Desulfatitalea tepidiphila: one gene and its partner. The protein of the gene in region 1 interacts with the protein of each later gene in a pairwise test. Links are inferred from orthologs where the notes say so. Each region holds a gene or a part of one and is shown in the gene's direction. Other genes may lie near its edges.

Region 1 (12,588 bases):
TGGTCTCACCGCCTGTTGTGTTGAAAAGCCCTCCTGAATTGAAACTATCGCAATATGCTTGCCGTTGCCTAAATCGACATCAATAAAGAAACATCTTATTGATTTTGATAGTTAATAATTATGACAAGGGTTATTTTTGATCGTCTCTGACGAGCTGCGGAAACCGTGAAACTTTAAGGTTTCCGTTATATTTCACGGTATCCGCTCCATTAAACGACCAATGGGGAGGACTTCAATCAAAGAGGCCTCCCTGCTTTTCGATGCATGTGGCCAGGTGGTATTCAAGGGGTGCCGGGTATCGCACTCTATGGTCTTGGCAGGGAAGGGGCAATTCGCTCCAGGTAAATATTCTCTTGCTCGGCGAGTATGGACCGCAATATTTCCGGTGTCGTGCGTGGATTCATGATCACTGCTCGAAGCACGACGGTGTCCGGCTGGCCGAAACGCCTCAGGGTGGTACGCGACACAAAACTGTTGCCCGCTTCCCGCTGCAACCGCTGCAGCCGGATATTGATCCGGTTCAGCATATCCAGCGATTTATCTTCATCTATATCGGATGATGCGCGCCACTGCCCGGGTGCGATACGATAGGTGAGAATATTGAGCTCGGGCGCCGTGACCAGCTCGAACATGGGACGCCGACGAATCTCTTCGGCGAACGCACGCGCCGTTTCGATGCCATGGTCGATAAGAAGCGCATATCCTCCAGACCCCATGATGTCCAGGGCGCTGCCCAGAACCAGCGAAGTAGCGGAACGAGAGCCTGCAAGGGAACGGATGCCCAGATCCACCGAACCCGGACGATTGATGTAGGCCGCATGATAGGCCACCGCATCCATGGCTTCCGGATCTTTAAAAAACACCATACCACAGCTCATGGGAAGATAAAACTGCTTATGGCCGTCGATGGTCACGGAATCGGCTCTCTGGATGCCCTCCAGCAGGCCGGCGTAGCGCTGGGAAAGCAATACAGGCCCGCCCCAGGCCGCATCCACATGAAAATGGATGCGATGTTCGCGGCACAGGTCCGCAATGGCGTGGAGTGGATCCACGGCACCCGTTTCCGTGGTACCGGCAATGCCGATGACGGCCAGGACAGCGGTTCCCGTGTCGCGGCGCATCTCTTCTACCACCCGCCTCAATGCCTGGACATCCATCCGGTTGCTGTGGTCGACGGGAATGGGCACCACGGCCTGGCTTCCCAACCCCAGCACGCCGGCCGCCTTGCGTATCGAATAATGGCAGAGTTCCGAAACGAGCACCCTGACCCGCCGGATGCCGCGCGCCTCCATGGCTGCGGCCAACCCCTCCTGTTCGACGCCGGCGTGGCCCGACGAGGGTGAGAACAACCGGTTTCGGGCCACCCATAGGGCGGTGAGGTTGGCCAGGGTCCCATCCTCGACGAACGACCCGAGCGTGCTTTCGGGTTTCTGGACATTGGTGTCGTAAAATTCCTGGTCCAAGCCAAACAACAACCGATGAACCTTGGCCAGAACCTGTCGTTCGTAGACGCTCACCACTTTGGAAGTCTCCAGTTTGACGGGGTTCTGATTCAAGGCGGCAACAATGGTGCTCAGGTGGACCATGAAAAACGGAATCGCCGATGTCATGTGGCCGACAAAATAGGGTGAAGAGACATTGACGGCGTGGGGAGCGATCTCCTCGATGATCTCGGAAATCACATCGGCCAGCTTTTTGACCGGGCTTCGGGCGATGTCCGATGAGGTAAAGCGGGAGGCCAGCAACCTGAGCGAGATCTCTTCCGTGATCCCGACGTGTTCGCGTAGAAAGTCGTGCAGCCCGAACAGGATTTGTTCCATGTACTTGGTGAGCACCACTCGGGATTGATCATTTTCAGGCCGATGAAATATGCGCTCCAGTGTCTCGCGATTGGCGACCAGCTGCTGCTTCGGATTGTCCTTAACCATGCTTTGCCCACTTTGCCCCTTTGGATCGATGTTCAACCATCACAAAAACAGATACCCCATCACTGTCCTCTTAAAAAATGACCCCTGAATTTAAAATGACAACCATGCAGCACCGGGTGAAGCACTCCGTCCGATCAGGTGTTGCCTGCTGCAGCCTGCGGTTTCGGCATCGGCCCCAGGATCAGGCGTTGCGGGTCTACGCTGCTGCGCAACGTGGCCAGTTCACTCTCAGAGGGAGGGGATGCCATTCTGGCCCTCGAAATGTCCAAATCGAATCCTGTTTCCGAGGCCACTTTTCCAGGGTCGGTGAAGGGATAATATTCATCGAGATACATCATTTTGGTGTGTTCATCGAATTTCATCACGCATAGATTGGTGACCACCGCTATCGGCCCGCCGCGGTCGAATCCTGCTTGACGCCGGGAGTCGCCGCCGGTCAGCCAGCCGGGACTCGTAAAATAGTCAAGTTTCTCTACAAACCGCTGGCGTTGGTGCTGCATGAAAATAATCACCCCATAAGCCATGCTGGCGGCATCACAAGCCCCGCCCGACCCGGGAAACCGCTGCCGGGGATGCTCATAGCTACCCAGAAGGGTTGAATTCAGGTTGCCGTAACAATCAATCTGGGCCGCCCCCAAAAAAGCGATCGTCCGGAACTTCGAGTGACCCAGCAGACTGAGCGCGTCGACCAGGCTGGTGTTGATCGAGGTGCCCACCATGACGCGAGGGTCGGCAACGGCCAGGGGAAGTTCGTCCAAGCTGGGATCGATGCCACCGGTTTCAAAGAAGACGACGGCCTCCGGGGCATGGATGCGCTTGGCTACCGTTGCCGCCAGCATGCTCAACCCCGTACCGGCGAACAATATGTCTCCGTTTTTGACAAGCCGGCCGGCACTCAGGGCCATTATCTCGTTGGCAGTATAATTTTCCATGGTTGGTCCTATCGTCGATCCAGTCCCGGAGCGTATCCCAAAGCTGAATTCGCCTTTATTTTCAAAATGTTCCTGATACCCACCTTCTCCAGATACGCTTCCTGGCTGTCCAGGGAATACACCCATTCGTTCAGATAGTCGGCGAAGCGATCGTCCTCACGGGCCATGTTTTTAAAGAGATTCAAATGCACGGGATCGTAATCGTAAAACTTGTGGCACGCCGTGGGGTGGGCACCGAAAGGAGCGACAATGACGGCGTCCACCATGAAATGCGGCAGGCTGTTCTGATCCGGTTCCTGACGGATAATATCCTCCGGTATGATCTCCTCGCAGGTAACGATCACGGTTTTGGCCGCTTTCGCCTGCTCGATATCGGCGAAGGAGAGGCCGCAGATACGGCAGGTTCCCTCATCCCCGACAAATTGGGCATGCAGGATGGCGACATCCGGTTTGAGCGGCGGCAACACGATGACCTCGCCGCCGTTCGGGTCAAGCGGATCATCGATGATTTTCAGCTTGTGCTCCGGTACCCGGTCTTTTCCGCGGCATGCGGCGGAAAAGCCGGAGCGTCGGACGATATCGGTATTGAGACCGGATTTGGTAGCCACAAACGGCAACCCCATGGCGCCGGCCAGGAAACGGAGTGTCATGTGGAAATTCGAATAGTCTTCTACCTCGATGGTTTTATCCAGAAACGCCTTTTTGAAGCGATGCCCGGTTGGCGCGAATCGTGCCACGCCGCCGTATGCCAGTTCGACGCGCTTCACACATCCGGCGCCGATCAGCAGTTCCATTCCCTGTCCATGGGAGTGAACGACGAGATAGAGGTCTTTGATTTTCTGCCTGATGATCTCGCGAATCATCAGCATTGGATTCCGGTTCACGGTAAATCCGCCGAGGGCGATCTGGTCGCCATCCTTGATGTACTTCCCGACGGCGTCCGCAGCACTCATCCTGTTCAGGGCCATCATCATTCCTTGGGTTGAATTTTTAAATCCGATTTCCTATCAGCACACCACCAGTCCGACGGATCAGCAGATTCGGAGAATTCGAAGGTACTGGAAAGCGAAAAATAATGCAATATGGTCACGTTTCTTCCAGCGATTCTAACTGAATTCGATTCATTCAACCGGGCTCGGGTGGAGCAGGTGGCCGATGCCGTATTGACGGTTGAAAGGCCCAGCTGATATAGATTTGTGCAAACGAATGGTTGGCATCCTATTGGACACGCATCATGGCATCACGCGCTGAGGGGGAGATGTATGGGAAAGATCAGTAAGTGCAAATTAACTTGGCAACCATCGAATTCAGAAGAGGTCATCGGTTATCGGCTCTATTGGTCCAAAGGGGATCGGGTCAACTACGATTCCAACTTTTTCGAGCTGGGAAAGGTTCGCGAAGTCTGCCTGCCCGATGTGCTGAAGCTGGATACTCGTTATGAAACGAGCATCATGTTGGGGATTACAGCGGTGGATATCGAAGGAAACGAATCGGATATGGTCACCCTCCCCGCGCCCTACCGCACCAAGGTTCCGCCTCCGCCTTCCGACCTGGAAATTTCAACGACCGATGACATCACGGCGATGGAGGAGGACAACGCTGATCGGCCACCATCCCACCCTGATTCAACAAGGCCAAACCCTGAGGTCGACCCCCAACACGTGCAAGGTCCAAGGGCCAGGCCTTTGTCCTTCAACCCCACCGAAAGCAGAATCAAATATTACGATGACGTAGGATATCGAAAACTGGAGATCGACTGAAAGCGGAGCGATGACGCCGTAGATATCGCCTCCTGAGCGACGGTTTTGATCGGTTCAAGGACCCGAATATAGGTCTCTGGGCGCAGGAACCTTGCGCTGAACGAAATTTATAAGCCCTGCCTTGACACCATCAGGATTTGGTGCCATCAAAAAGAAAGTCCCGCCTCACCTTCACCTATCAAATCAAAGGAGTCCAATATCATGAAAGTGATCGCCTATCTACTGGGTGTGGGAAGCATCGCCGGTTTCTCCTGCCTGATTCTTTACACGACCGCCACCGTGGAGATGCTCAAAGGGTTATTTCAAAAATATCCGCCGAAATACATCGCAGCCGTACCCGCAGTGCTTGGCGTGTTGTTTTTGATATCCGGTTCGGCCGTCGTCTATCCGTGGATCTTTCGTTTGATCGGCCTTCTGGCCATCGGAAAAGGCGTGTTGGCCTACACCGACCCCCAGAAGATCTTCAGCCGCATGACCCAGTGGTATTTTGAAAAAGTTTCCGAGCAGGGCCAGCGCATGTTCGGCATCATTGGCGTCATCCTCGGAACCGCCATCCTGAGCTGGGTGCAATAAGCGGACATAGATCCGGACATATTTACCGGAAATAAATGGGATAAAAACACTCATATTTTTATAATATGCCTTTATTTTTTATTTTTTTTAGAATATAATTTCCCATTAAACTGGACATGAAACCGGACATCGGAGTCGTATGGCCACTCACCTCCTCGACCTCTCCTTCGACCCGGCGATACCACGCCGACGGCTGGGTGAGCTGAAGGACATGGCCCAGGAGGTGGTCATCGCCTCATCAACCCTGGAGGGCCGCATCGCCGTCCGCACGGCTGCGGCCCTCGGCGATCGCTTACGCTTTCTCAACAGCTACCACTCCAATTTGATCGAAGGGCACAAGACCTCCATCCTGGACATCGAGGCCGCCTTGCAGCAGGACTTTTCGGGCGACGAACAGAAACGCTATGCCCAGGAGTTGTGCGCGGCCCATGTGCGGGCAGAACGCGTCCTGATGGCCGAGGTCCTGGAGACCCCTCCGGTCAACATCTGCGCCGAAGATTTCGTGAGCCGGATTCACCGGACCATCTATGAACAGTTGCCCTCCCACCATCTCTTCGTCCATGACCAGGGCGGTTTTACGCGCCATGCAGTTCTTCCTGGACAGATGCGCGACGGCCAGGTCTCTCTGGATGGCGGCCTGACGCCCCACGGGCCCTCCGCCGACCGGTTGCCCGCCACGTTTGCCGAATTCAGCCGGGCTTACGATCCGGTCAACTTTCACGGCGACGAGCGTTTGATCGCCATCGCCGCGAGTCACCACCGCCTGGTATGGCTCCACCCTTTCCGCGATGGCAACGGCCGCGTCACTCGGCTCTTTTCCGGTTTATACCTGGCGCACGCCGGCATCAACCGAAGCAATCTATGGTCCCTGTCGCGCGGGTTTTCTAGAGATAAGCAGTGGTACATGACCAATCTGCGGTCAGCGGATTCACCCGACGAAGATCGGAAGGGATTCGACCAGGACTATTTCGCCGATTTCTGCCTCTACTTCCTGGAGGTTTGCCTGGATCAAATCCGGTTCATGGACAAAATCCTCGGTTTGAACCGAATCGATGCCCGTATCGAAGGCTACATCCGGGACCGCGACAAGACACGAGGCGCGACGGACCCGTTGGATCAACGCTCCGCCAAGCTGCTCAAGGCGCTTTTCCTGCAGGGCGAAGTGCCGAGGGGGGAGGCTCGATCGATCATGGGCATGGACCATCAAACCGATCGACACGCCCGACGCATCGTCAGCCAGCTGGTTCGGGAGGGACTGGTCTGCTCGTCATCCCACCGCGCGCCATTGACCATCGGCTTTCCAACCCAAGTGCTGCGTTACTATTTTCCGGACATTTTCGACCCCTCGGTCCTGGGAGAGGCAACCGAAGAATAAAGGAGCGACCATGCCTTATATCCACCATGGCAACATCAATTTCTACTACGAATCCACCGGCCAGGGCGATCCGCTGGTCCTGATCCGTGGTCTGGGCAGCAATGCCGACCACTGGTACGCCCAGGTTCCGGATCTGTCCAGACATTATCGGGTCATCACCTTCGACAATCGTGCCATCGCCCGATCCAGTGATCCCGGCGGCGACTTTACGATTCGGGACATGGCCGAAGATGTGGTCGACCTGATGGACGGCCTCGAGATCTCCCGCGCCCATATCCTGGGGCTTTCCATGGGAGGCATGATCGCCCAGGAACTGGCCCTCGGCCACCCCCGGCGGGTCAGGGGATTGATTCTGGTCGTAACCCACTGCGGCGGGTGGCACCAGGTGAAGGCCGAAGACAAGGTGATGGCCGCCGTCGAGCGCATGGCCGTGGATCAGAGCATGGAGGCCCGTCTCGAGGCGGCCGGGGTCTTTTTCGCACCGCAAACCCTTTCCGGGCGTCTATCGGTGGTCCAGGAATATGCCGCGGTCTCCATGAAGCATCCGGCCGACGGCGAAATCCTGCAGCGCCAGATGAAGGCGATTCAAAACCACGATGCCTATGATCGTTTACAACGGATAACGACGCCCACCCTGGTCATGACCGGCGCCGATGATGTGCTGATTCCGCCTGACAATTCGCGGATTCTGGCCGAACGCATCCCCAACGCCGAATTCATCGTGATCCAGGGCGGCGGACACCAGATCCTGATCGAACAACCCGAAGCGTGCAACCGGGCGATCATCGACTTTTTGAAAAAGGTGGATGCCGGCTAGGCGTTTTCACAACCTGGAACCGATGCCGATTCGGCGGTTTTCTGATAAAGCAGACCGGAAACCAGGGCCGTAAACGGCGCCACGGTGACCAGGCCGAAACTGCCCACCAGGATATTGAGCACTTCGGCGGCGACAAAAGGCGCATTGAGCAGGTTTTCCATTGGCAGCCCCTTGGCCATGAAAAGCAGAAACATGGTGATATGGCTGCTCGAATAGGCCAGCAAAAGCGTGGTCGTCATGGTGCCGACTACCGCCCGTCCCACGCGGAGGCCGGAGCGGATGTGTTCCATGACGCCGATGGCCGGATGCTTGCGTTTGATTTCATCCATGCTTGCCGCAACATCCATGGCCAGATCCATGACCGCACCCGATGAAGCGATGAAGACGCTGGCGATGAATATATCGGTCAATCGCAGCTCGATGTATCCCGAATAGAGCAGCGTCTCGGCAAACGGTCGCACGGCGCCGTGCAGTGCAAAGGCCTTGGCGAACCAGACGGCCAGGGTGCAGGTCAACAGGACGCCCATCATTGACCCCAGGAAAGTCGCCACGCCGCGGCGGTTGATACCTCCCACCGAAAAGGTGATCACGGCCGTCAGCAAGGCCACCACGCCCAAACCGCCGGCCAGGGGAGGATAGCCCTGCAGCAGCAAGGGGAAATAGATTTTCCAGAGCACCATGGCGGCAAACACAAAGGAGAGCACGGCCTTCAATCCCGTCACACCGGCAACGGAGACCAACAGCAAACCGAAGAGAACGATCAGCATGGCCTGCCTGCCCAGCCGGTAGTAGCCGCGCGCCACGCCATGGCGCGGCTTTCCGTCAACGACGTCGTATTCCACCAGGATGACCCCACCGGTTTCGTAGAATTCATCGAACTCCATTTTCCCGGTCAACATATTGGTGATGGAAAATTCATCGCCTTTGTGAGGGCCGTCCAGAAGCCGAACCGTGAGCACTTGGGCCTCGGTTCGCACGATCAAATTCTGGCGCACGTGGGTGTTGTCCACTGCGACGATGCGGCCACGGGCATGCATACCACGCTGGGCGGCACTCATCGGCGCCAGGTTCACAAACGCCAGCACCAGGCATATCCCCGCGATGATCAGAGAAAAAAGCCACTCCCTTTTGTTTTCCAACCCTTGATGTCCTTTCCCGAGAAAGCATAACGAAACGGCGCCGTGTCCCACCGGCGCCGTTGGAAAAAAATAAAAGCTCAAGACCTACTTCTCAACGGGCAGTTCCCCGACATCCATCGCCTTGGCCAGCTTTTTGGCGATGTCGGTGTTGTCATAGAAGCCGGCAAACCGCCAGGCTTCACGGCCCTGGGCGAAAAGCGGGACCGGAACGCCGGTGTGGGAATAGGAGGTCCAGCCGATGCTGGCGTTCTCGTTTAAAATGTGGGTGATGGTGACGATGATCGGCTCATACGAGCCATAGAGCAATGTATTCTCGTCGGCGCTATTGTCGTTTGTCCCGCACATGGACTTGTCATAGGCATCTTCGAGTTTTTCCTTTTGGTAAGCGTTCAGCGACGCATAATCGAGGCCGAACACCTCTTTCATGAGAGATATCATTTCGCTGTTGCTCTCCAGGTTGTTGGGAGCTTGATACGCGTAGCCATCGCCATAGTCGGCCTTGTGATCCAGCCACTGATTGGCCCCAAAATAGGTGTAGCTATAATTTTGCGCCATCAATTTGTCGTAGTAGGCCGTATAGGCCGTGGTGGCATGACCGATGGTCATACCGCCGGTCTCATGGTCACCGGTCACCACGATCAGGGTGTCATGCGGATGCTTTCGGTAAAAATCCAAAGCCACGCCGATGGCATTGTCGAAATCGATCATATCGCCGATGGTGGCCACGGCGTCGTTGGCATGGCAGGCCCAATCGATCTTGCCGCCTTCCACCATGATGAAGAACCCGTTGTTGCGACCGGGTCTTCGCCCCCATTTTTTATGCGGCCCTTTTGAATCAGAGTGCAGATTTGCGATGGCCACCTCGGTCATCTCGGCCAGGGACAAATTGTCACTTCCGGAATTTTTCCGATCCACATCATAGGGCATGGCGGAACTGTCCTGCAGCCAGGGATTGATGCACACTACCTTATCCATGGGCTCATCCTTGAGGGCCTCGATGGATGAACGGTCGTTGAGCACCGTGTAGCCGTTGGCCTTCAGAAGATCCCAGACATTGTTGCCGGTATCTCCGCTTCGCGCCGGCCCGGTGGGTGCAACCAGCCCGCCGCCGCCAAAAAACTCGTAGCCCGATTCGGCCAGTTGGGTGGCGATATTGTTCATATACCCGCGATTCGCGACGCTGGCATAATAGGCCGCCGGGGTAGCATGATCCAGGGAAACACTGGAAAGAATGCCCACCTTCATTCCCGCTTCATGCGCCAACTGGGCGATGCTTTTATAGGTGTTCGCCAGATTCTGATCCATGCCGATCGTGCCGCTCTTTGCCTTGAGACCGCATGCGAAAGCGGTGGCCGAAGAAGCCGAATCGGTCATCAGGGCAAAGGCATCGTAGGTGGTCTGCATGCCGGTCACCGGCATTTTACTCATGTTGAGCCTGTTTTCCGGTTTCAATAGATCTTCGGCCAGCCTCGCCGATCCGCCGTTCGAGGTCGTCAAATAGGCTTCGGTGGCCTGAATCTGGGAGCTGGACATACCATCCCCCAGGAAGAAAAAGACATATTTCGGTTGCCCGGCATTGGCAATGGCTCCGACAGCGAGCATTGCAATGGCCAGCATCATCGTGCGGACAGATTTTCTCAACTTCATCCGTGTTCCCCCTCTGTTTAAAAAAATAAATGGATTCGTTCGGTCTTCATCGTTCGATGGCCCATCATCACAACTATCCTTTTGCCTATCCACCCCCCCCTTCCCCAAAAATTCCGGCACCGTAACTCGTTTGGGCAGAACTCTGTTCGGCAGGCCGCGCTGTGAGCAATGCCGAAGGAGTTGGTCAAGGTTTATCAGGGGATGATTAGCGCTGTTTGAAGAAATTATTAAAATTGTGCAAGGAAATGGACTTCGATTTTAATGATCGATAGCCATTACGGTGATGATGCGATCCGGATCTAGTGCGCTAACCGCGCCGCAACGCCGAGGCGGTGATATGTTGAACCACCAGCCTCCCGAAAAAAATCGAGGCGGTGCTCAATGCCGGGATGCAGTCTCTCGGCGGCTTGATGGAGATGGCCACCGGCCGTAAGATCAGCACCGGCGACCCGTCCGGTCAAATGGTGCACATCGACCGGGACACTGGCGAGGTGACGTTGAAGTTCAGGCTGCCAGATCTATGAGCATGTGCTCGAAGTTATCGGGATGCATGCCGGCGGCTAAGGGATGGTAACGACGAGTTTTCCGCGGGTGTGCTTGCTCTCCTGCTGGCGATGGGCGGCAGCGATATCGGCCAGGGGGAAAACCTGTTGGATGACCGGCCGTATCAGGCCGGCCTCGGCCCATTGGCGCACCTGGTCCAGGTCCTCCCGGTCAGCCCGTACGATGACCAGCTTGGCACGCTGCCCCTTTGAATCTCGGGTCCGTTCCACCGCCTCGCCGACCTCGGGCCGCAGCACCGTGGAGACCCACACGCCTTTGGGCGCCAGAATCGGCTGTACGTTGTCGAACAACTGGTTGCCGAACACGTCGAAAAAAATATCGAACCGTTCTTGGCTGCTCGTAATGTCCGTATCATGGTAGTCTATGCAGCGGTTTGCCCCCAGCTCCCTGAGAAATGTGTGGTTTTGTCGGCTGCTGATGGCGGTGACCGTCGCATCGAAGCATTTGGCGATCTGTACGGCCATGCTGCCCACGCCACCCGCGGCACCGTTAATGCAGACATTGAAACCGGACTTGACATGAGCTTCGTCGCGCAAGGCCTGCAACGCCGTCAACGAAACGAGTGGCAGTGCGGCGGCCTCCTCGAAGGAGAGGTTGGCGGGTTTGATGCTCAGTTGGTGGGGTTTGACCGCAAGATACTCGGCACAGGTGCCACCCTCCCAGCCATCGAGCATGCCGTAGACCGGATCGCCCTTCATACAGCCTGCCACGCCGCTTCCCACCTGTGCCACTTCGCCCGAAAAATCGAATCCGGTTCGCATGGGAAACCCGGATCCGGTCAATGCCGCGAAACGCCCTTTTCGGATGAAGGTATCTTTGGGATTGACCGCCGCGGCACGAACACGGACCAGGACCTCACCCTCTCCTGTAGCCGGAATCTCCAAATCTACGATCCGAATCACATCGATATCGCCAAAAGCATGGAACACCGCTGATTTCATCGCACACCACCTGCATCAAGGCCTTATGAATGCCAGGTTAATCTTTCTTCTTGTTGTTGGCCGGTTTCCAGACCACCTCGTAAAGCTCTTTGCGCCGACTGAGCAGGTTCTGGACACTGCCCTGTTGACGCAACTCTTTGAGCAGATCCAGATCCAGGTCCACCATCAGCGTCATCTCCGTGTTGGGCGTCGCCTCGGCGGCGATGGCGTCATGGGGAAAGGCGAAGTCCGAGGGCGTAAAAACGGCCGATTGGGAATACTGGATGTCCATGTTCTCGACTTTCGGCAAATTGCCGACGCTTCCGGAAATGGCCACATAGCATTCGTTTTCGATGGCGCGGGCCTGGGCGCAACGCCGCACGCGCAGGTAGGCGTTCTTAGTGTCGGTCCAGTAAGGGACGAACAGCAGGACCATGCCTTTGTCCACCAGATAGCGGGCCAGTTCCGGAAACTCCACGTCATAGCAGATGAGTATGCCGATTTTGCCGATATCGGTATCGAATATCTTGATCTCCTCGCCGCCCCTGAACCCCCAATACTGCGCCTCGTCGGGTGTGATATGCAGCTTGCGTTGCTCGTCCCAGGTGCCGTCCCGACGGCAAAGGTACGAGACATTGTAGAGCAGGTCTTCTTCTATCACCGGCACGCTGCCGGCGACGATGTTGGTGTTGTAGGAGATGGCCATGCTCACGAAAGCCGCCCGGATCTCTTCGGTATATTCGGCCAGCGAGCGCATGGCCTCGGTGGGGTTTTCCTGATCGAAGTTCTTCAGTAGGGGTGCGTTGAGCAGTTCCGGAAATAAAATCAAGTCCGTGTTGTAGCCGGACATGGCATCCACGAAAAACTCGACCTGATGCATGAAATCTTCCATTGTGTTGAACGGTCGCATCTGCCATTGAACCACGCCGATGC
Region 2 (12,295 bases), on another replicon or contig:
AAGCGCGTCACGCGCTGATCGAAGATTTGATATATTCCCAGATGCTTGCCAAAGTCGGTTTTGTGAAAGGTGTGGGGCGCGCCAGGCCATCGAATCCGAGAATCAACCTGACCGGCGATCCATACTTTACGGACGGATACCGGACCGTACTGATTCTCGACCAGGGGCCTATTGCCATGAACCAACTCAAAGATCTCGACTGGGAGAGGCCTGAGACATTCCACCTGGGGTCTTCAAACGGAAAATAGCCGTATCTCCTTCGCCTGCAAACGCCTTTGAAGTGTCTGGAGCATAATGAAATTTCCTTTGAGTGGCAACGGTGCCGGTTTCGACTGGAATACGCCGGCACCACTCGGAACTGCAGAGGGGTTTCGATGAAGAAAAGGACAGCGGCTTTTCTCGTTGTTTGTTTTGTTGCAACCTGTTTCTTGAATATAGATCCGGTAGAACTTAAAGCCGAGGATGTCTTTGTAACGATTGGCAGCGGCGATTTGTCGGGTGTCTATTTTCCAGCCGGCCTGGCTATCGCGAAGATAGTCAATCAGAAGCGCAGCCAATATGGAATTCGGGCAACGGTTGAGTCAACACCCGGATCGGTGTTCAATCTGAATGCAATCCTGGCAGGGTATCTGGAATTCGGTCTGGCGCAGGCCGATAAACAATTCCAGGCCGTCAATGGGTTAACTGAATGGTTGGAAAGAGGGCCCCAGCAAGAGCTGCGCAGCGTTTTCAGCCTTCATCATGAAACCGTGACGCTAGTGGCGGCAATGGATGCGGGCATCGCTCAAATTGAGGATCTCAAAGGCAAAAGGGTCAATATCGGCAATCCGGGCTCCGGCCAACATCGGAATGCTATCGACGTCCTCGAAGCCGCGGGCTTAGATCCAAAGAAAGATATGCTGCTTTACGAAATTGAGGCTTTCGAAGCACCGGAACTGCTGCTGGACCATCGTATTGACGCGTTTTTTTCGACTTTGGGACATCCGAGTGAAACGATTCAAAAAGCGTTGTCCGGCCAGCGCAAGGCCCATATTGTTCCCATTTCCAGTCGGATCATCGACAAATTGGTTGGGAGCAGCAGCTTTTACACCAAAACAGCCATTCCGGTGAGAACACTCTATCCGGTATCGGAGAACCCGGCGGACGTGATCTCGGTGGGTGTTGCCGCAACGCTGTGCACCTCATCCAAAATGTCGGCGGAGGTGGTGTATGCCCTTACCAAGGAAGTATTTGAAAATCTGGAGATGTTTCGGCAACAGCATCCAGCCCTTCACCATTTGACGAAGGAGGGGATGCTGGAAGGGCTCAGTGCGCCGCTTCATCCCGGGGCGCTCAGATATTTCAAGGAAACTAGTTTGATCAAATAACCGATTTGATGCCGGGTTGAGGTCTTATGAAGAACAGATGCGGGCGATTTATAATCGACTTTATCCTTGCCCTGGCCCTGCTGGGTTGCGGGAGTAAGGTTGGGGCGCCACCCATATCCGGCAGCGGCGCTCCGCCGCCTCCGATGCCGCGGTTTGAAAACCCCAACCCCGGCAGCCGTTCGGCGCCGGTGTTCGGTCCTCGCCATGAATATGCTGAAAGTCCGCTTGGCGACCCGGCACTTCGCGGCCTGTTCGACCCGCATGAGCCCAAGTCCAATCAGTTGGCCTTTCTGAAAAACGGCGACACTTCCTTCACAGCCCGTGTTCAGTTGCTTGAAAAAGCCAAGAGATCGATTCGCATCCAGGCGCTTGTATTTTGGGCAGATGAATCTGGGCTTCATATTGCGGAAATCCTGAAGCGGAAAAAAGCTGAAGGTCTCGACGTCCGCGTGATCGTGGACGCGCCATCGAACCTTGGTTTGCAGACTCAGTGGATGTATTTCGATTTGAAGCAGCACGGCATAGAAGTCCAGGGTTACGAATCTCTCTATCTCGAGTGGTTCAACGAGGTGCCGGTGCCATTTTTATCGCCGCTAAAGGATCCCGAGGCGCCGAACCACCGTTACCATGAAAAAATGTGGATCGTGGATGGCGAAACGGGGCAGGGGGCTGCGGTGGTCGGTGGGTTGAATATCGCCAACGAATATTTCCGCGTCGATCCCGCGGACCCTGACCGGTGCTGGCGCGATCAGGACATTATCGTCAGAGGTGCTGTCGTGGCCGACATGGTGACGGCTTTCGACCGCAACTACCAGCACTTTGTTGACATCAAGGAGAGTCGGGGTGTTTTGAATACCGATATCTACTGGGACGCAACACGAAAGCTGCTGGATGGGACGGGGAAGCTAACGGTTTCCTACGTCATTCGCTCCGAGCTGGCCGAGCAGGTCAAACGTATGGCGCAGAGGGAACTCAAACTGAATTACGTCAACGCGCGTTGCCGCTTTTTCCACAATCGCCCTCGGTTCGGGGAAACTTATATCCAGCAGGCCTATCGGAAGCTTTTTGACCATGCCCGGCGTGAGGTGATCATCTGTAACGCCTATTTCATTCCCTCCCCTGACTTTTTCGATGCGGTTAGAAATGCCGTTGACCGGGGACTACGAGTGATGATTCTCACCAATAGCCCCGAGACGAATGACTTGCCCGAATTGACGATGGTCGGGCGCGGGTATTACAAGAAGCTTTTGTCCCTTAACCAGGAGGGCGGGGTTAAGAAAAGCGGCGGTCGCCTCCAAATCTGGGAATGGCACGGCCGGCGTTACGACCAGACACATCAGAGCGAAGGGACCATTCATGCAAAATACGCTGTCTTTGACCGACGTTATGCACTTGTAGGCTCTTATAATCTAGATCCCCGTAGTGAAAAGCTCAATAGCGAAACGGCTATTGTTTTCGAGAGCGATATCCTTTCAACTCAGCTTTCGAAATTTTTTTATGAAAATGACCTGGCATATAGCCGCCCAGTGACAGTGGAAGAAGCGAATGAATTCCAAGCGCCTTCCGATGTGCTCTACAAACTTCGAAAGGAGTTCGGTGATCTATTTGAGCCATTGCTGTAAATCAATCATTTTCTCTATCGGGCTCTTTGTAATGGTGGCGTCTGTCACCCTTGGTTTTTTCAATGATGCGCCCGGCGCAACATTCATTTGCAAAAAGGAAGTTCCCAAAATCACCCTAAGGAACCTTTCTCCGCCCTACAAGGACTACAGCTATTTTCAGTTTCGGCAGATTTTCCCGTTCGAATACAATGCCTCGTCATTCAGTTTGATCAATGCTTGGTGGTTGGCGGAAATTTCTACGCTGGTCTATGCGGACGAGACCTATGTAAGAGCGCAATTCACCCAGGCCGGCCTGAAACACATCAGATTCCTGAACCGATCGAGTACCCAGTGCTTTATCGCCGCGAACAATCGTTACGCCATCATCGCGTTTCGCGGCAGCGAGATCTGGAAGCGAGGCGAGTCCTTCAATCCACGTCGGATCGTGGCTGATTTAAAAACCGACATCGACATTAGGTTATCCGAATGGGTCCCAGGGGGGAGGGTTCACAGCGGCTTCAAAGCCGCCCTGGAAGATGTTTGGGACGAACTGCTTCAGGAGACCGAACGATTGCAGGACCAAGGTATCAAGATCTGGATTACCGGCCATAGCTTGGGTGCGGCGCTTGCAACGCTCGCCGCCGACCGGTTGCAGACTGTACAAGGGCTTTACACCTTCGGGTCGCCGCGAGTGGGAGATCGGACCTTTGAATCGCGGTTTCGACCGAAAGCGTTCCGGATCGTCAATGGCAACGATATTTTTGCAAGCCTCCCGCCTGCCGGATCATTTCGCCATGTTGGGGAGCTCAGACGGATCACCCCCAAGACGGGTCCTGATGATGGCCACGGCGAGTGGGAGCTGGCGATCCAAGGGCCTTGTGGAGAGGCTTCTGATGCTTCCGAAGGTGGCGACCTGGGATCGGTACTTTGGGTGCCGAGTGCAATCCGCGACCATGTTCCCTTGTTTTATGCCATTTTCCTCTGGAACGAATTGGTGGAAACCATGAAGAAACGAGATTAGATTTTTTTGAACGGATAGTTATTCTTTTCCGAGAAGATTCATGGAGACATGACCGATGTCAAAGTGGCGTAACGCATGCCGAGTCATATCCTTTTACACTTCTGCCCTGGTCTTTGTGCTTGTTATCTCCTGTGCTTTGAGGACATCATCCACGCCTTCTTCCACGGAAACGCGGCAGGACGACGGCGCGGCATTGAAAATACAGGCGCTGGTCATGAGCATGGCCGACGATTATATCGCATCTCTCGGCGAGTCCATATATTTGCTATTACACAGCGGCGAACTGGATTCGAAAGGGCGCTGGCTCGCACAGTCATTTCTCCGGAACGGTGTGGGCGCCAGTCTTGACATCGCGGTAGGTCCAAATCCTTCAGTAAGTTTACTTGATCTGCTGGTTCTGACTTCTCTTCAGACATGGTCGTTCGAGGTGCACTGGATACCGGCAGGCATAGGCGGCGCTGGCATACCTGCGGTCCAACGGCTGAAGCGCGCCGAAGCGCATGCTTGGGGTTCAGCTCGAAAAACACTATCGGAAGATCAGGAGCGCACATTACATGAATTAATCGGTGCGTGGATAGCGGAGAATTCTGACCAGACGGTCGTTTCGCTGGTAAGATTCGAGGATTTCACGGACGAACGCAGGATAAGCGCACTGCCACTGCGGGGCAAAGCGAAAGGGTTGCTCAAGGATATCGGCGAAGCCAGCGCTGTTATCGACGAGACGCGCCTTCTCGGAGAACGGCTGCTTTGGTTCGCCGGCCGTTATCCCTACCTTCTTGGAGAGCAGGCCGAACTCACGGCATATCGTCTCGCCGGCCAAACTGAAGGTGTACAGATCTTCGGGGCGGTTCAATCGATCAAGCGGCTCAGCGAAGCATTGGCCGAGCGCGTCGGTACGCTGCAAGACGATTTGGGAAAACAGCAGGCGGCCTTTTTTTCAAATCTGTCGGCCGAAAGAGCGGCCGCCATCGACCATCTCTTCCAGCGGTTTGCCCAAGAGCGGAAAATGCTTCTGGACGACCTTGCGACCCGGAAAAGCGAGATACTGGATCTTATGGACGAACTCAATAAAACGATTTCGGTTTCCGGAACGCTCGCCAATGAGCTGACAGGAACAGTGAACGCCATAGACACGGTCGTAGGTCGATTTGTGCTCGATCCGCAAGACAAAGGGGAACCCCTTCGCATGACCGACGTGCGCGATGCGGCCATCGAAACCGGACGCGCCGCAGTTCACGTGACCCACTTACTCGAACAGGTGCTGCAGGTGCTCGAATCCAAGTCGTGGGATCAGAAAATTTCAGGTCTGCGTGAGCCTGTAGATGCGATTGTCGATCGAATCTTCTGGCGGGGGGTGATCCTCGTCTCTTTTTTGATTGTTGGCCTGGGACTACTTCGATTGGTGCCGCATTTTTTCAAAGGTACAGAGAAAGAAGACCAACCAACGCAGCGGTAGAGAAAACCCTGTTGCCAGCAATTAGCCAAAAAGATCAGAAGGTTTTCAACGGCGGTTCCCTCGATGCTCGATCAGGTCAACGTTCTTATCGGATCGATCCAGCGCCTGCTCGGCCATGAGAACCGGACCACGACAGAAATCTATTTGCATTCTATCGGTGAATCCGAGCGCCGGCGATGACTGTTTTGGAGGATCGTTTTGAGGATTTTTCTCACACAGATTCTCACACAGACGCTCACCCGACAAAAAAGGGCTACAGCAAAAAAGCTGTAACCCCTTGATTTTAAATTGGCTGGGGGACGAGGATTCGAACCTCGGCAGACGGAGTCAGAGTCCGTAGTCCTACCGCTAGACGATCCCCCAGCGTGTGTGGCCCGTTACATAATGAAACGACGCCCTTGAGTCAAGGGCAAATTAGTGCCGGGCGATGTAGCCGAGGGCCTTTTCCAGTCGGGCCACCACCCGTGCCTGGCCGAGCACCGTGATGATTTCGAAGATACCCGGGCTGACGCTGGTGCCGGTGAGGGCCACGCGCACCGGCTGGGCGATTTTGCCCAGTTTGATCTGGAATGTTTCCATCAATTGTACGAACACCTGCTCGATGGCTTTCTCGTCGAAGGTCGTCAGTGCGGCCAATTGCTCTTTGAGATGCTTCAGCGGTTCGAGGACATTGGGCTTTAGAAATTTTTTGGCGGCCTGTTCGTCATAAGCGACATCCGTTTCGAAATAAAACCGGGCCTGCATGGCCATCTCTTTGAGGGTCTTGCTGCGGGTCTGCAAGGTCGCGATGACACCTTTAATATAGGCCTCGTCTTGGGTGTCCCAACTTTCGCTCTCGAGAAACGGCTTGAGGTGGCGGACCAGATCCGCGGGTCGGGCAGCCTGGATGTGGTCGGCGTTGAGGGCGTTGAGTTTGACCGCGTCGAAAATGCCGGCCGATTTGCCCACCCGGTCGAGGCTGAACTTCTCGATCAGTTCCTGGCGTGTAAAAAACTCCTGGTCGCCGTAGGACCATCCCAACCGGGCCAGAAAATTGATGAACGCTTCGGGCAGCAGGCCCATGTCGCGATAGGCGGTCACCGATGTGGCGCCATGACGCTTGGACATGCGTGTTCGGTCGTTGCCCAGGACCATGGGAACGTGGGCGAACACGGGCAAGGGCCGGCCGAGTGCCTGGTAGAGCAGGATTTGCTTGGGGGTGTTCATGATATGGTCGTCGCCCCGAATGATGGTGGTGATTTCCATGCTCACATCGTCCACCACGGCGGCGAAGTTGTAGGTCGGCATGCCGTCGCTGCGGCGCAGCACGAAGTCGTCGAGTTCGTCGTTGGCAAAGACGATGTGGCCTTTGACCACGTCTTCGATGACCGTGGTGCCCATCACAGGGGATTTGAAGCGCACCACCGCCCCCTCGGACAGCGGCAGCCCTTTTTCGCGGCAGGTGCCGTCATAGCGGGGTTTAGCCCCGGTGGCACGGGCGCGTTCACGCATGGCTTCGATTTCGTCGGGGGTGCAGGTGCAATAGTACGCATGGCCCTGGGCCACGAGCCGATCGATATAGTCGTTGTAAAGATTCAAGCGGTCGCTTTGATAGAAAGGGCCTTCGTCCCAGTCGATGTCGAGCCACTTCAAGGCGTCGAATATGGCCTGAACCGATTGCTCGGTGGATCGGGCCTGGTCGGTATCCTCGATCCTCAAGATAAAGGTGCCGCCGGTATGGCGCGCATAGAGCCAGTTGAACAGGGCCGTGCGGGCGCCGCCGACGTGGAGGTAACCGGTTGGGCTGGGGGCGAATCGGGTTCTGACGGTTGACATGGGGCATTATCCTTGATTTTTACTTGCGGGTATTTTTGTTAGCATAGTTAAACTAGTCAATCTGTTCATCTATCGATTGGATAGTTCTATGGTACTTCACACTTTGCGTTGGCCGGCAAAATTGTCGAGCATCCGGCTTTTTTGATCGGGTCTTGAAATTCATTTGGTGATTCGGTCGCAATATTGTAAATATATCAAACCGATTGTATGTTGCCCATTACGTGTGGCTTTTAAAACGGCCATCCATAACATATCCCTTGGGACCGCACAAGCACGGCGTGTACGTTTCAGGTCAAAAACGCCTTGACAAGCCCGTTGATTTTAATTACTAGAGGCCTCTGTGTTCGAAGGGATGGCAAATATACTTATAAGTATAATTATTTCAAATAGTTGGGAGATTACTCATGGCGCTACCAAAACGAAAGATATCCAAGTCAAGACGGGACAAAAGACGCACGCACCAGAAAATCGACGCACCGACCACCGTAACCTGCCCCGAGTGTGGTGAGGCGATGCTGCCCCATCATGCCTGCCCCAGCTGCGGTTCTTATAAAGGCCGCACCGCCACCGAAACCGAAAAAGATTAATCCCAGTTAAAAAAAGGACGCGTACCAATGAGCGACAACGCATACCGCGGATTGGATCTCGAGTCACGTCAGATGGTGGTGGATACGGTCCGCCAGCTTGGGAAAAAGCTGCTGAGCAAGGAAAATATTCGCAAGTGGGATAAGGAAGAGGTGTTTCCAGAAGCGGAGATCCGTGAGATGTTGGGGCCTGAGATCGGCCTGCAACTCCTTTTTATTCCCGAGGAATACGGCGGCATGGGCGGCGGGGCGCGCGACTGTTGCAAGGTGACCGAAGAGACGGCCAAGATCTGTCTGGGCGTGGCCACCGGTTTTTTTGCGATCCAGTTGGGTACCGATCCCATCCTGGTGGGTGCCACCGAAGCACAAAAGGAAAAGTGGCTGGGCCGAATCGCCGAGGGCGGTTCCCTGGTGGCCTATGCGGTGACCGAACCCGGCGCCGGCAGCAACCTGGCGGCACTGAAGACCAAGGCGGAACCGGTCACCGGAGAGGACGGCCAGATCAAGGGCTACCGGATCACCGGTTCCAAACAGTTCATTTCCACCGGCGGCTATGCGGATATCGTGACCGTGCTGGCCAGCACGCCCCAGGGCCCATCCTTTTTCATCGTCGAAAAAGGGATGGAGGGTTTCAAACAGCACAAGGGCGAGGAGAAACATGGGATCCGAGCCTCGAACACCTCGCCGTTGACCTTCGACGATGTGTTCGTGCCCATCGAAAATCTGATCGGCGGCGAGCCGGGCAAAGGACTCAAGCAAGCCAACCAGGTGTTCGGCTATACCCGGTTGATGGTCGCCTCCATGGGGTTGGGCGCCGGCAAGGCGGCCCTGGAGATCGCCATCCCCTACGCCAAGGAGCGCATCCAATTCGGTACGACCCTGTCGGAAAAGCAGGGCTATACCCACAAACTCATCGTTCCCAACGCCGTTCGCATGGCGGCCGCCGAGGCTTACATCGACGACGTGGCCCATATGCTCGACGGCAGCGAAGATGACCTGCAGGTCGAAGGGGCCATCGGCAAGATCTTTGCCACCGAGGCGGCCGACCGAGCGGCCAACGACTGCATGCAGGCCCTGGGCGGCTATGGCTACATCTGTGAATTCGGTGTCGAGAAGATCAAACGCGACGTGAAGATCACCTGTATCTACGAAGGCACCAGCGAGATCCAGCAAAGCATCATCAGCACGTTTCGCTGGAAAACCAGCCGCAAATCCAAAGGGGCCTTCTATGGCGACATGGCTGAGGAGATGACTGCTTTGGATGCCAAGGTCGCCGATGCCGGCTGCCGGTTTTACGCCCTGGCGGCCGACGCGCTGAACAAGACCATCGATCTGGCCCACAACAACCGACTGACCCGTCAGCAGGCACTGATGTTCGACCTGGCCGACATGATGATCCACGTGGAGGTCGGTGTCAGCCTGGCCCGCAAGGCGTGCCGCCTGGCGCAGGCCAACGATCCCGAAGCGGAAAAGTTCAAGGCCATGGCGCGGGTTTTCGCCGGTGAGGTGACCCAGGTCGTGGGGGAAAAGGCGCTGCGCATCGCCATGAGCGGAGAGTTGGATGCGGCCGCGGCCCAGCAGCACCTGGCCGACATCGCCTACACGGAAATGCTGGCCGGTCGCACCAACTGGACCAAGGACATGGACCGCATCGCGGATTTTATTTTCGAGAGGTAGAGATGACTTCAGACACCCAGCGCGTTGTCGTGGTTACAGGCGGCTCCCGGGGTATCGGCCGGTCCATCTGCATCAAGCTGGCCGCACCGGGGACCAAAATTTTCTTCAACTATTTTTCTCCGGCCGACCGTGAACGGGAAGAGGCGGCTGCAGCCGAAACCATCGCCATTGTGCGGGAAGCCGGAAGCGAGGCCGTAGGCATCTGGGCCAACGTGGCAGTCCAGGAAGAGGTGGCGGCTTTTTTCGACCAGATCGTGTCCGACACCGGCCGCATCGATGTGCTGGTCAACAACGCCGGCATCACCCGGGATAACCTGATGGCCCGGATGAAAGAGGCCGATTGGGACGCGGTGTTGAACATCAACCTCAAGGGCCCTTTTCTTTGCACCCAGATCGCCGCCCGTGCCATGGCCAAGCAGCGCTATGGCCGCATCATCAACATGGCATCCGTGGTAGGGGTGATCGGCAATGTCGGTCAGGCCAACTATGTGGCCGCCAAGGCGGGCCTTATCGGCCTGACCAAGACGACGGCCAAGGAATATGCGGCCCGGGGGATTACCGTGAATGCCGTTGCCCCCGGGTTTATCGATACCGAGATGACAGCTGTTTTGCCGGAAAAGGTCAAGGAAGCCATGCTGGCCACGATCCCTCTCGGGCGAGCCGGACAACCCGAGGATGTGGCCAATGCCGTGGCGTTCCTGGCATCGGACGAGGCCGCCTATCTGACTGGACAGGTGTTGCATGTCAGTGGCGGCATGTTCATGTAGAAGTCAAAAATATCAAGATGTTATGGATCAATTAGAAAGATATCATGGCCCGGCCCGCACTGCTGAGTGGTTCTGGTGATCTGGGGGCGAGGTGCTGACCCAACGTGAAAGGAGAGCTCAAATGTCAGTCGAAGACAAAGTCAAAAAAATCATTGCCGAAAAATTGAGTGTCGATCTGGATGAGGTGGTCCCCGAAGCTTCATTTGTGGATGACCTGGGCGCCGACTCCCTGGACCTGGTGGAGCTGATCATGTCCATGGAAGAAGAGTTCGATATCGACATTTCGGACGAGGACGCAGAAAAACTGGTGACCGTAAAGGACGCCATCGACTATATCACTTCCCACTGAAGACAAGGGATATAGCACAGGCGGCGCCACAGGGTCGGCTGACGCTGGGCCAACCGATTCGGGACGCGTTGACGTTGCGCCACGGGATGTCGGCACGATTGAAACGATGCTCCGGTCGTCCAGCCGCACATATGGAGCTGTCCGCATGTTCGGGCAGTTCCTTTTGTCTGTTAGAATCGGCATCGGCGCGTATAAGGAGGTACTTTTGGAAAGACGGGTAGTGGTAACCGGAATCGGTTTGGTCACGCCGCTGGGAATCGGCGTCGAGGAGACCTGGTCCGCGCTGATTGCCGGTAAATCCGGTGTGGGTGAAATCACCCGTTTTGACACGACGGACTACGCAACCAAAATCGCCGCGGAAGTCAAAGGATTCAATGCCGAAGACTTCATGCCCAAAAAAGATGCCAAGCGCATGGAGACCTTCATCGCCTATGCCGTTGCGGCGACGCGTATGGCCATCGAGGATTCGGGTTTGAAGATCGATAGCAGTAACGGGCATCGGGTCGGTGTCATCACCGGGTGTGGCCTGGGCGGTCTGAACATGCTCGAGATAACGGCCCGTACCGTGGAAAACGCGGGGCCCAAGCGGGTGAGCCCTTTTTTTATCCCCCTGCTGATCGGCAACATGGCCCCGGGCATGATCTCCATCCAATTCGGCGCCAAGGGGCCCAACTCCTCCATCGCCACCGCCTGTGCCGCAGGCGGCCATGCCATCGGAGAGGCCTTCGAAATCATCAAGTACGGCAAGGCCGACGCCATGATCACCGGCGGCGTGGAATCGGTCATTACCCGCACCTGTATCGCAGGGTTCGGTGCCATGAAGGCGATCTCCACCCGCAATAGCGACCCCCAAAAGGCGTCGCGTCCATTCGACCGGGATCGGGACGGATTCGTGGTCGGCGAAGGTTCAGGCATCCTGATTCTGGAGGCGCTGGAGCATGCCCAGGCGAGGGGGGCCAAGATCTACGCCGAGATCACGGGCTTCGGCATGAGCGGCGACGGGTACCACATGACGTCGCCGCCGCCGGATGGAGAGGGCGCGGCCCGGTGCATGCTGGCGGCCCTGGAGGACGCGGGGCTGAAACCGGCCGATATCGATTACATCAATGCCCACGGCACATCGACTCCCCTCAACGATCTTTATGAAACACGCGCCATCAAATTGGCTTTTGGTGACGCGGCCTACAAAGTACCGATCAGTTCGACCAAATCCATGACCGGACACCTGTTGGGCGGGGCGGGCGGTATCGAGACCGTATTCACCGCACTGGTGATTGAGCAAGGTATCATTCCGCCGACCATCAATTTGGACAACCCGGGCGAGGAGTGTGATCTGGACTATGTACCCCATGTCGCCCGTAAAGCCGATGTGGCCAACGCCATGACCAATTCCTTTGGTTTTGGCGGGACCAACGCCTCCCTGATTCTTAAAAAATTCACTGCCTGATCCATGAGATCATCGAGGAGGTCATCGAGGTCCGCAAGGGGATGCCACCGCGGACCTCGATGACTGCCCTTCCCTTCATCCGACGATCCCCCCAGCGCATCGCACCGTTCAATATGTGGCATCGGCCACCTGTTCCGCCCATGCCGGGTTGAATGAATCGCATTCAGTCAGGATCCCCGGCGACGGGGTTTTTTGCTTGCGGTCCGGTATG

What was found.
Region 2: the proteins of DFT_RS15910 (region 1) and acpP interact in binary tests that used the Escherichia coli proteins (3 or more experiments, as listed by UniProt). The link is inferred for Desulfatitalea tepidiphila from one-to-one orthologs.

What each region holds. Positions count from the first base shown.
Region 1 is NZ_BCAG01000003.1:2,542,980-2,555,567, forward strand. Bases 5,723-8,481 are described here. They hold DFT_RS15910 (alpha/beta fold hydrolase), read left to right. Parts: upstream 5,723-6,578; coding sequence 6,579-7,385; downstream 7,386-8,481. Other genes in these bases: DFT_RS15905 (Fic family protein), read left to right, coding at 5,723-6,568; DFT_RS15915 (YibE/F family protein), read right to left, coding at 7,382-8,481. In the rest of the region: DFT_RS15875 (putative quinol monooxygenase), read right to left, coding at 1-1; DFT_RS15880 (pyridoxal-dependent decarboxylase), read right to left, coding at 306-1,928; DFT_RS15885 (CoA-transferase subunit beta), read right to left, coding at 2,063-2,860; DFT_RS15890 (CoA transferase subunit A), read right to left, coding at 2,869-3,828; DFT_RS15895 (hypothetical protein), read left to right, coding at 4,123-4,620; DFT_RS15900 (hypothetical protein), read left to right, coding at 4,822-5,193; more of DFT_RS15905, read left to right, coding at 5,333-5,722; more of DFT_RS15915, read right to left, coding at 8,482-8,524; DFT_RS15920 (alkaline phosphatase), read right to left, coding at 8,609-10,171; DFT_RS27015 (hypothetical protein), read left to right, coding at 10,561-10,695; DFT_RS15925 (NADP-dependent oxidoreductase), read right to left, coding at 10,732-11,676; DFT_RS15930 (bifunctional GNAT family N-acetyltransferase/carbon-nitrogen hydrolase family protein), read right to left, coding at 11,714-12,588. UniProt on the Escherichia coli protein: The physiological role of BioH is to remove the methyl group introduced by BioC when the pimeloyl moiety is complete. It allows to synthesize pimeloyl-ACP via the fatty acid synthetic pathway through the hydrolysis of the ester bonds of pimeloyl-ACP esters.
Region 2 is NZ_BCAG01000001.1:16,591-28,885, forward strand. The notes cover bases 9,341-12,023. They hold acpP (acyl carrier protein), read left to right. Parts: upstream 9,341-10,409; coding sequence 10,410-10,637; downstream 10,638-12,023. Other genes in these bases: DFT_RS00120 (acyl-CoA dehydrogenase family protein), read left to right, coding at 9,341-9,521; fabG (3-oxoacyl-[acyl-carrier-protein] reductase), read left to right, coding at 9,524-10,288; fabF (beta-ketoacyl-ACP synthase II), read left to right, coding at 10,843-12,023. Outside these bases: DFT_RS00085 (LssY C-terminal domain-containing protein), read left to right, coding at 1-248; DFT_RS00090 (TAXI family TRAP transporter solute-binding subunit), read left to right, coding at 375-1,367; DFT_RS00095 (phospholipase D-like domain-containing protein), read left to right, coding at 1,394-2,989; DFT_RS00100 (lipase family protein), read left to right, coding at 2,964-3,989; DFT_RS00105 (hypothetical protein), read left to right, coding at 4,045-5,445; gltX (glutamate--tRNA ligase), read right to left, coding at 5,860-7,260; rpmF (50S ribosomal protein L32), read left to right, coding at 7,665-7,847; more of DFT_RS00120, read left to right, coding at 7,875-9,340; more of fabF, read left to right, coding at 12,024-12,084. UniProt on the Escherichia coli protein: Carrier of the growing fatty acid chain in fatty acid biosynthesis.